One region of the Streptomyces sp. NPDC034037 genome, then DNA from elsewhere that is predicted to be linked to it. Evidence: riboswitches for the same ligand, from Rfam matches in the RefSeq annotation. Region 1 holds a riboswitch; each other region holds the start of a gene.
The links. Region 1 has a riboswitch for cobalamin ahead of ACZ516_RS23030 (ribonucleoside-diphosphate reductase subunit alpha). Riboswitches for the same ligand answer to the same signal wherever they lie in the genome.
Positions count from the first base shown of each region.

Region 2: linked by a shared signal. The riboswitch ahead of ACZ516_RS05515 (ABC transporter substrate-binding protein) and the one ahead of ACZ516_RS23030 (ribonucleoside-diphosphate reductase subunit alpha) in region 1 are both predicted to bind cobalamin.
Region 3: linked by a shared signal. The riboswitch ahead of ACZ516_RS11505 (energy-coupling factor ABC transporter permease) and the one ahead of ACZ516_RS23030 (ribonucleoside-diphosphate reductase subunit alpha) in region 1 are both predicted to bind cobalamin.

Region 1 covers NZ_JBVISC010000006.1:407,093-410,356, reverse strand. Annotated here, with positions in the region: gene ACZ516_RS23030 (ribonucleoside-diphosphate reductase subunit alpha) at 1-2,056, opposite strand, end outside; cobalamin riboswitch at 2,190-2,312, opposite strand; gene ACZ516_RS23025 (GNAT family N-acetyltransferase) at 2,375-2,878, opposite strand; gene mctP (monocarboxylate uptake permease MctP) at 2,982-3,264, opposite strand, start outside.
Region 2 covers NZ_JBVISC010000001.1:1,254,722-1,257,985, reverse strand. Annotated here, with positions in the region: gene ACZ516_RS05525 (amino acid permease) at 1-919, shown strand, start outside; gene ACZ516_RS05520 (M67 family metallopeptidase) at 1,009-1,431, shown strand; cobalamin riboswitch at 1,435-1,556, shown strand; gene ACZ516_RS05515 (ABC transporter substrate-binding protein) at 1,602-2,561, shown strand; gene ACZ516_RS05510 (FecCD family ABC transporter permease) at 2,763-3,264, shown strand, end outside.
Region 3 covers NZ_JBVISC010000003.1:211,751-215,014, forward strand. Annotated here, with positions in the region: gene ACZ516_RS11490 (energy-coupling factor ABC transporter ATP-binding protein) at 1-4, opposite strand, end outside; gene cbiQ (cobalt ECF transporter T component CbiQ) at 1-750, opposite strand; gene ACZ516_RS11500 (energy-coupling factor ABC transporter substrate-binding protein) at 757-1,131, opposite strand; gene ACZ516_RS11505 (energy-coupling factor ABC transporter permease) at 1,131-1,886, opposite strand; cobalamin riboswitch at 1,917-2,100, opposite strand; gene ACZ516_RS11510 (polyprenyl synthetase) at 2,366-2,644, shown strand; gene ACZ516_RS11515 (polyprenyl synthetase family protein) at 2,634-3,264, shown strand, end outside.

The DNA.
Region 1 (3,264 bases):
CCGAGCCGTTGGCCTCGCGCAGCGCCTCGCGGGTCTGCGCGTCCCACACGCCGAGCCGCTTCAGCTCCTGCACGAGGTAGGCGTTGACCTGAAGGAACTCCCCGCTGAGCGTCTCGCGCTTGAAGAGGTTGGAGACCTGCGGCTCGATGCACTCGTACACGCCCGCGATGGAGGCGATGGTGGCGGTCGGCGCGATGGCCAGCAGCAGCGAGTTGCGCATGCCGGTCTCGGCGATACGTTCCCGCAGCGCCGCCCACCGCTCCGGCCAGGTCAGCTCGACGCCGTAGTGGTCCGGGTGCAGCACGCCCCGCGCGGTGCGGGTCTTCTCCCAGGCGGGGAGCGGGCCGTTGCGGACGGCGAGGTCGGCGGAGGCCTCGTACGCGGCGAGCATGATCCGCTCGGCGATGCGGGTGGAGAGGGCACGCGCCTCGGGGGAGTCGAAGGGCAGCTTCAGCCGGAAGAAGACGTCCTGGAGGCCCATCGCGCCGAGGCCCACCGGGCGCCACTTGGCGTTGGAGCGCCCCGCCTGCTCGGTCGGGTAGAAGTTGATGTCCACGACGCGGTCGAGGAAGGTGACGGCGGTGCGGACGGTCTCGTCGAGGCGCTCCCAGTCGATGTCGCCGCTCGCCGCGTCCACGAAGGCGCCGAGGTTCACCGAGCCGAGGTTGCACACGGCCGTCTCGCCGTCGTCCGTGACCTCCAGGATCTCCGTGCAGAGGTTGGAGGAGTGCACGGTGTGGCCGGGCTCCGCCGTCTGGTTGGCGGTGCGGTTGGCGGCGTCCTTGAACGTCATCCAGCCGTTTCCGGTCTGCGCGAGGGTGCGCATCATGCGGCCGTACAGATCGCGGGCCGGGATGGTCTTCTTCGCGAGCCCGGCGGCCTCGGCCTCGCGGTAGGCGGCGTCGAACTCCTCGCCCCACAGGTCGACCAGCTCGGGCACGTCGGCCGGGGAGAACAGCGACCAGTCCTGGTCGGCGGCGACCCGGCGCATGAACTCGTCCGGGATCCAGTGCGCGAGGTTGAGGTTGTGCGTGCGCCGCGCGTCCTCACCGGTGTTGTCGCGCAGCTCCAGGAACTCCTCGATGTCGGAGTGCCACGTCTCCAGGTAGACCGCGGCGGCCCCCTTGCGCCGGCCGCCCTGGTTCACGGCGGCGACCGAGGCGTCCAGGGTCTTCAGGAACGGCACGATGCCGTTGGAGTGCCCGTTCGTGCCGCGGATCAGCGAACCCCGGGAACGGATGCGGGAGTACGAGAGTCCGATGCCGCCCGCGTGCTTGGAGAGCCGCGCGACCTGGTGGTAGCGGTCGTAGATGGAGTCCAGCTCGTCCAGCGGGGAGTCGAGGAGGTAGCAGGAGGACATCTGCGGGTGGCGGGTGCCGGAGTTGAAGAGCGTCGGCGAGGACGGCAGATAGTCCAGGCGGCTCATCAGGCGGTACAGCGCGGCGACCTCGTCGAGCGCCCGCTCGCTGCCGTCCTCCGCCAGGCCGCTCGCCACGCGCAGCATGAAGTGCTGCGGGGTCTCGATGACCTGCCGGGTGATCGGGTGGCGCAGCAGATAGCGGCTGTGCAGCGTGCGCAGGCCGAAGTACTCGAAGCGGAAGTCGGCGCCGTCGGCGAGCGCGCCCTCCACCAAAGCGTCGAGCCGGGCCGCGTGCGCCGTCACGAAGGACGCCGTGCGGTCGGCGATCAGGCCCTCGCGGTGGCCGACCGCGACGGAGTCGGTGAAGGAGCGCACGCCCTGCGTCGCCGCCTCCTCGCGGATGCCGATCGACAGGAGCCGCGCCGCCAGCTTGGAGTACGCCGGGTCCTCGGAGATGAGCCCCGCGGCCGCCTCGGTGGCCAGCGCCCGCAGCTCGGCCTCGTCGGCCCGCGCCGAGCGGCCGCGCAGCGCGGCGGCGGCCACCCGGCCGGGGTCGGCGTCGGGCAGGTCGGCGGTGAGGTCGGTCAGGGTGCGCAGCAGCGCGGTCCCCGGCCCGTCGGTTCCTTCGGCGTCCTGAAGGGTCGGCACCGAAGGCGTCGACGGCGCTGACGCGGGTTCGGCAGGCGCGATGGTCACGTGGGGGCACTCCCTCGCTCGGCTCTGGGCCAGGGGGGAGGGATGGGCGCACACGGGCGCACCCGGGCAGGGCGGCGTACCGCGTCCACCGGCCCACTCCACGAGGCCCGGACGGTCGGCACCCGGACCGGACGGTACGGGTGCGCTGTCGGCAGGTCCTCGGACTCCGCGTACGCCGAATGCGTACACATGCACCGTTGCGGGACAGTTCCGGACTTGCACCGGATTCCCCTGCGGCGACAGCGAGCACGAGCATACATCTTGTGCCGGGCCCTGGAGGCGGGCCCACATCTTGTGTCGGCTCGCGGGGTGCGGTGCCTACAACGTCAGCATGTACGCCAGCAGCGGCACCGTCTCGATGGGCCTCCAGTCGCGCTCGGGCGTGCGCCGGAAGCCCAGGCGCTCGTACAGCCGGTGGGCGGTGCGCATCGACGTCTGGGTGGACAGGACGAGCCCGGTGCGGCCCGCGTCCCGGGAGCGCCGCACGCACTCCCGTACGAGCGTCTCGCCGACGCCCCTGCCGCGGGCCTCGGGGGAGACGGCCAGCATGCGGATCTCGGCCTCGCCGGCGCGGGCGATGTCGGCCATCGGGCCGCCGGACGGCACGTAGGTGACGCAGCCGAGCGCCTTGCCGTCCGCCGCGGCCACCAGGACCTCGGCCGCGGCCGCGCGCGCCGCCACGTCGCGCAGCACCGCGAGGTAGGGGTCGTCCGCCCCGAAGTCCAGGTGGCCGTCGGCGAGATAGGCCTGTGCGGTGAGGGCGCCGAGCGCCTCGTACTCGTCGGGGTGCGCGGGTCTGATCGTGAGGGCGCTGATGTCCATGCGGCGCAGTGTGCAACACGGGCACGGCGAAGGGCCGCCGATTTTCCGGCGGCCCTTCGTCACGGGTCGTTGGTCACGGCGGCCCTGTGTCACGGGGGCGTGCTCAGTGCGCGGCGCCCGCGGTCGCCGGCGGCAGCTCCTCGACGACGCCGGGGTCGCCCGCGTCCGCGGTGTAGTCCTCGGGGGAGGTCTCGTCGATGCCGTCGGGGGCCTTCAGCGCCCGCATGGCGAAGGTGAGGACCACCGTCACGACCACGTTCAGGACGAACGCGGTGAGGCCGATGTAGCCGATCTCGCCGATGCCCGGGATCGAGTCGGACGAACCGCCGAAGTGCTTCTGCGTCGGCGAGGCGACTCCGTACGCGGCCAGCGTGCCGTAGACCATG
Region 2 (3,264 bases), on a different contig from region 1:
CATCCTCACCATCGGCTTCTCCGACGCCGGTGACACCGCCTCCGTGGCCCACCTGTGGAACCAGGGCGGTTTCTTCCCCAACGGCATCGGCTCCACGCTGATGACGCTGCAGATCGTGATGTTCGCCTTCCTCGCCGTCGAGCTGGTCGGCGTCACCGCGGGCGAGTCCAAGGACCCGAAGACCGTCCTGCCCAAGGCCATCAACACCGTGCCGTGGCGCATCGCCGTCTTCTACGTCGGCGCGCTGATCATGATCCTGTCGGTCGTGCCGTGGACGCACTTCAAGCCCGGCGTCTCGCCGTTCGTCGCGGCCTTCGAGGAGATGGGCCTCGGCATCGGCGCCGCGATCGTGAACTTCGTGGTCCTCACCGCCGCGCTCTCCTCCTGCAACTCCGGCATGTACTCCACCGGCCGCATGCTGCGCGACCTGGCGCTCAACGGCCAGGGCCCGAAGTTCTTCACCAGGCTCACGAAGAACGGCCTGCCGCTGATCGGCACCACCGCCTCCGCCGCGTGCATGCTGGTCGGCGTCTGGATCAACTACCAGTGGCCCGGCAAGGCGTTCACCTACGTCGTCTCCTTCGCGACCATCTCCGGCATGTGGGCCTGGATCATGATCCTGGCGTGCCAGATCCGCTACCGCCGCAAGGCCGACCGCGGTGAGCTGCCGCAGTCCACCTTCCGGGCGCCCGGAGCCCCGTACACGAGCTGGTTCGCGCTCCTGTTCATCGGCATGGTCATCGTGATGATGGGCATCGACGAGGACAACCGGATCTCGCTGTACGCCGCTCCGGTGTGGGTCGCGATCCTCGCGGGCTCCTACCTGATCCTCAAGAAGCGCAACCCGGAGGCCGCCGCCTTCAACAAGCGCAAGACCCCCGCCGTCGCCTCCGCCGGCGAACCGGGGGCCAAGGACTGACACCCGCCCCTCGGGGCACCTGTCCAGCATTCGGGCCCGCCCGTACCGCATTCCGGTACGGTGCGGGCCCTCTGCTTATCCTGACTGCCATGCTGACCCTGACCCAGGCCCTCCACGACCAGATCGTCGCGCACGCGCGCCAGGACCACCCCGACGAGGCCTGCGGCGTGGTCGCGGGCCCCGCCGGCACCGACCGCCCCGAGCGGTTCATCCCGATGCTGAACGCCGCGCGCTCGCCCACGTTCTACGAGTTCGACTCGGGCGACCTGCTCAAGCTCTACCGCGAGATGGACGACCGCGACGAGGAGCCGGTGATCGTCTACCACTCGCACACCGCGACCGAGGCCTACCCCTCCCGCACCGACATCACCTACGCCAACGAGCCCGGCGCCCACTACGTCCTGGTCTCCACCGCCGACACCGACGACGCGGGCCCCTTCCAGTTCCGCTCGTTCCGCATCGTGGACGGCGAGGTCACCGAGGAAGAGGTGCGCGTGGTCCAGGCATACTGAGCCCGACATCCTCGGGCGGCGGGAGCCAGGAAGCCGGTGCGAATCCGGCACGGTCCCGCCACTGTGACCCCACCCCCGCATCGGGGGCGGGGGAGTCAGGAACTGACCTGCCGCCCGCACTCCACGCAACGCGGGGGACGCGGAAATCCCCCGGAGGAGGCAGTTCAGCCATGTCCCGAGCCCTGCGCGCCCTGACCGCCGCCGCCCTGCTCGTCCCGCTCGCCGCGTGCTCCTCGTCCGCACCCGATGACGCCGGGCCCGCCGCCAAGGCCGCCGGATTCCCGTACACCGTCACCAACTGCGGTGTGCGGACGACGTACGAGGCACCCCCCGAGCGGGCCGTCACCATGAACCAGCACGCCACCGAGGTGATGCTGGAACTGGGCCTGGCGGACCGCCTCGTCGGCACCGCCTACCTCGACGACAAGGTCCTGCCGAAGTACGAGAAGGCGTACAAGTCCGTCCCTGTGCTCGCCAAGGAGTACCCCTCCTACGAGAAGCTCCTCGCCACCGACCCCGACTTCGTCTACGGCGGTTACGCCAGCGCCTTCCTCGCCGGCGACGGCCGCAGCCGCTCCGCGCTCGCCGAGTCCGGCATCGAGAGCCGCCTCAACGTCGAGGGGTGCGCGAAGCGAGCCGTCTCCATGGACGACGTCTACCGCGAGGTGCGCGAGGTCGGCTCGACCTTCGGGGTGCGCGAGCGCGCGGACACGTGGGTGAGCGGCGCGAAGCGGGAGTTGGCCGCCACCGAGCAGAAGACGAAGGGCGGGAAGCCGGCGTCCGTCTTCGTCTACGACAGCGGCGACAAGACGGCGTTCACGCTGGGCGGCCGGGGCATCGGCAACGACATCGTCGAGCGGGCGGGCGGCCGCAACGTCTTCGCCGACCTCGGCAGGTCCTTCGGCGACGCGTCCTGGGAGAAGGTCGTCGAACGCAAGCCGGAGGTCGTCGTGATCCTCGACTACGGCGCCACGAGCGTCGCCCAGAAGAAGAAGCGCCTCCTCGACGACCCGGTCCTGGCGGACGTCCCCGCGATCAGGAACAAGCGGTTCGCGGTGCTTCCCCTGTCGGACGTGGTGACAGGAGTACGAGCCCCGGAGGCGGTGCGGAAGCTGGCGGCCCAGCTGTGAGCACCCCCCCAGCCCGTCCGGCGCCTGATCCAGCCCGGGGGAGGCAAAATTCAGCCCGTCCGGCGCCTCTTCCAGCCCGGGGGAGGCAAATTCCAGCCCGTCCGGCGCCTCTTCCAGCCCGGGGGAGGCAAATTCCAGCCCGTCCGGCGTTTGAGGACGAGCCCGAAGGGCGACAGACGGAACTCCAAGGGGCACCGCCTCTTGACCCTGACGGGACTGACCGCAGCCCTAGCGGCAGCGACCCTCGCAGGCCTGGCCCTGGGCTCCGTACCCATCCCCCCGTCCCACGTCCTGGACATCCTGACGGGCCGCGCGGAACCCTCCCCGTTCCGCACCATCGTCCTGGACGTAAGACTCCCCAGAGTCATACTGGGCGCCACCGTAGGAGCCGGACTGGCAGTCATCGGCACCGTCCTGCAGGCCCTCGTCCGCAACCCCCTCGCGGACCCCTTCCTGCTCGGCGTCTCCTCGGGCGCCTCCGTCGGCGCGGTCTCGGCGATCGTCCTCGGCGGCGTCTTCGGCCTGGGCGCGGCTCTCAGCACCGCCGTCACCATCCCCGCCGCCTCCTTCGCGGGCGCCCTGATCTCCCTGGCCCTCGTCTACGCCCTGGCCCGAAGCGGCGGCGGAGGCTTCGCCACCGGCCGCCTGATCCTCGCCGGGGTCGCCGTCTCATACATCCTGTCCGCCCTGACCAGCCTCATCC
Region 3 (3,264 bases), on a different contig from region 1:
TCATCCAAGAAGCCTTTCCATGACGAAGGTGAGGGCGGTCAGGGCCGCCAGGAGTGCCACGCCCGCTCCCACGAACCGCCGCGAGACGCGGGCCTCGGGCACGAGCACCCGCAAGGTGCCGTCGTAGCCGCGTCCGGCGAGTCCGCCGTGCAGCCGGCTCGCCCGGTCGAAGGCCCGCACGAACGACGTGGCGCCCAGACCCGCGAGGGAGCGCCAGGTGGCGGCCCGTGTGGTGTGGCCGAGGCGTGCCGCCTGCGCCTGGCGGATGCGGGTCATGGCGTCCAGGAGCAGGAAGCTCATCCGGTAGGTCACCAGGGCGACGTCCACGACGGGCGCCGGGATGCCCGCCTTGACCAGGCGGGGCAGCAGATCCGACATGGGGGTGGTGAAGGCGAACAGGAGCACGCCGAGCGAGGCCGCCGAGGTGCGCAGGAGCAGGCCTCCCGCCCGCGCGGGCCCCGACTCCGCGAGGGTGACGAACCCGTCGGGGCCGCCGAGCTGGACGAGCAGGGTCAGCGCTCCGGTGACGCAGAAGCCGAGCGGTACACGGTAGGCGCGCCACAGTTTGCGCGGCGGCACCCCCGCCGGGCCGAGCAGCAGGACGAGCGCGGTGGCCGCGACCAGGGCGGCGCCCGGCCAGGGCGGCAGGGAGATCGCGAGGAGGGTGAGGCCGAGCCCGAGCACGGCCTTGTCCACGGGGTGGCGGCGGCGCCAGCGACTGCTGTGCGCCGCCACGTCGATGGGCAGCACTGGCGGTCAGAGCTGCCCGGGCCCGGGCTCGGCGCCCTCGTCCCCCGGGGGCTGCCCGGCGTGCGCCTCCTGCGCCTGCCGGCGTTCGGCGCCCTGCCTGCGGCCCTTGCGCAGACCGAAGTAGTACGCGAGGACGCCGGCGCCGAGGGCCGCCTGGAGGGCGAAGAGCGCGGATTCGATGTCGCCGGAGGGCGGCTCGTACAGGGGCGAGAACCACGGTTTGTAGTCCGGCTCGATCTCGGTGATCGCCGTCTCGGCCTGGGCGTCGGCACCGGTGAACGGTTCCTTTTTGTGGTCGCCGAGCCCGAGCGCCAGGGGCAGCACCGCGAGCGCCGCCACGACCACGAGCAGCAAGATGTTGATCTTCGTGTTCCGGCTCATCAGGCGCTGGCCTCCCTGTGCGTCTCCTGCGTCTGCTGCGTCTCCTGCGTCTGCTGCTTCGCGGGGGTCTCGTGCGGCGTAGTGGGCCGCTTGCCCTGCGGCAGCACCCCGAGCCGCGCGAGTTCGCCCCGGCTGGACTGCACGAGCAGCCGCATGACCAGGACGGTGAGCAGCCCCTCGCTGACGGCGAGGGGGATCTGCGTGACGGCGAAGATCCCGCCGAACTTGCCCAGCGCGCCGAGGAAGCCGCTGCCGGGGTCCGGGAACGCCAGGGCCAGCTGGACGCTGGTGACGCAGTACGTGGACAGGTCGGCGACGAAGGCACCGAAGAACACGGCGGCCATCAGCGGTACGTCGAACCGCCTGAGCAGCCGGTAGACGGCGTATCCGGCCCACGGCCCGACGATCGCCATGGAGAACACGTTGGCGCCCAGGGTGGTGAGCCCGCCGTGGGCGAGCAGCAGGGCCTGGAACAGCAGCGTGATGGTGCCGAGCACCGCCATGATCGGCGGCCGGAACAGGATCGCGCCCAGTCCGGTGCCCGTCGGATGCGAGCAACTGCCCGTCACGGACGGAATCTTCAGGGCGGAGAGAACAAAGGTGAAGGCCCCGGCGGCTCCCAGGAGCAGGGTGCTCTCGGGGTGTTCCTTGACCTCACGGGTCAGACGACGGACTCCGTGGACGACGAACGGCGCGGACGCTACGCCCCAGGCGATCGCGTGCGCCGGCGGGAGGAAACCCTCGGCTATGTGCATGGCTCAGCAGACCCTCTCCAGCACCTCGTGGATGGACAACGTGCCTTGGCCGGTCTCCTGGCTGACGGGTCGTACCGACCGGACTCCGCCTTCCCGGGCACGTGTGTGCCCAGTGGCTGCCGCGAGGGCTGGAGCCGGACTTCCCGATCACAGTGGCGAGGGCCGCACCGGCATCACACCGGATTTCCCGTTCACCAAGGCGTGGTGACATTAGTGCGCGACGGAGGGGCCTGACAACTTGCCCGGGCGATTCCGATCGTGGTCAGACGTGCCCGGCACCCTGCGGGAACGGCCCCACGAGGGCTCCCGGTTCGCTCCAGCAACGCCCGTGCGGCGGGTCGGCAACACGAAGCGCGGCGGTCACTCGATCGTGAGTTCCGGCCGGGCCGCGCCCGGCGTGCGGTCATCCTGTGAGCGGCGACACGAGACGGCCGCCGGGCGGACGTGCCCCGGCGGAATGTGCTTCAGGGGGACATGTCATGACGCGGGAAGCGAGCCGCATCGTCGGCCTCGGTGAACGGGCGGTGCTGCTGGCGGCGGGGCTGGCCGACCTCGGGGTCAGCACGCTGGGCACGGCGGTGGGGACGGTACGAGGGCTGCTGCACCGCTCGGACGCGGCGGACCTGGCGGCGGACGCCGAGCACGATCTGCTGGTGCGCGGGCGCCTGGTGCGGGACCGGTACGCGGCGGTGCCTCCGGCCCACCTGGAGATCCTGGCCCGGCGCGCGCTGGCTCGGCGGGCCGCCGATGGCCTCTGACCTGTGGGAACCCGCACGGTTCAAGGACCGTGTCGACGCGGTGCTGCGTGCGTTCGTCGGCCAGGAGGCCGAACGCTTCGCGGACGTCGATCCGCTTCTCCATCCGGTGGCCGAGCAGCTGGAGGCGGCCGTCGCGGACGGCAAGCGGCTGCGGGCGGCCTTCTGCTACTGGGGCTGGCGCGGGGTGGGCCAGCCCGACAGTGACGCGCTGGTGCGGGCGGCGGCCTCGATGGAGCTGGTGCACGCCGCCGCGGTCGTGCACGACGACCTCATCGACGACAGCCCGTTGCGGCACGGCCGCCCCACCGCCCAGGTGGCCCTGCGGGACTGTGTGCCCGACCGTCCCCGCGCGTCGGCCGACGGCAGGTCGCTGGCGATGCTGGTGGGCGATCTGCTGATGGGGCTGGCCGGGCAGCTGTTCGCCGCCAGCGGTCTGCCCGCCGCCTATCTGGCCCGGGCCCGCCCCCTGTGGTCGGCGCTGGCCCGGGAGCTGATCGCGGGCGAGTGCCTGGAGATCCTGCGCACCGGAGCCGACCCCGACACCACGGCCTCGCTGAAGGTGATCCGGTACAAGACCGCCAAGTACACCGTCGAGCAGCCCCTGTTGATCGGCGGGGCGC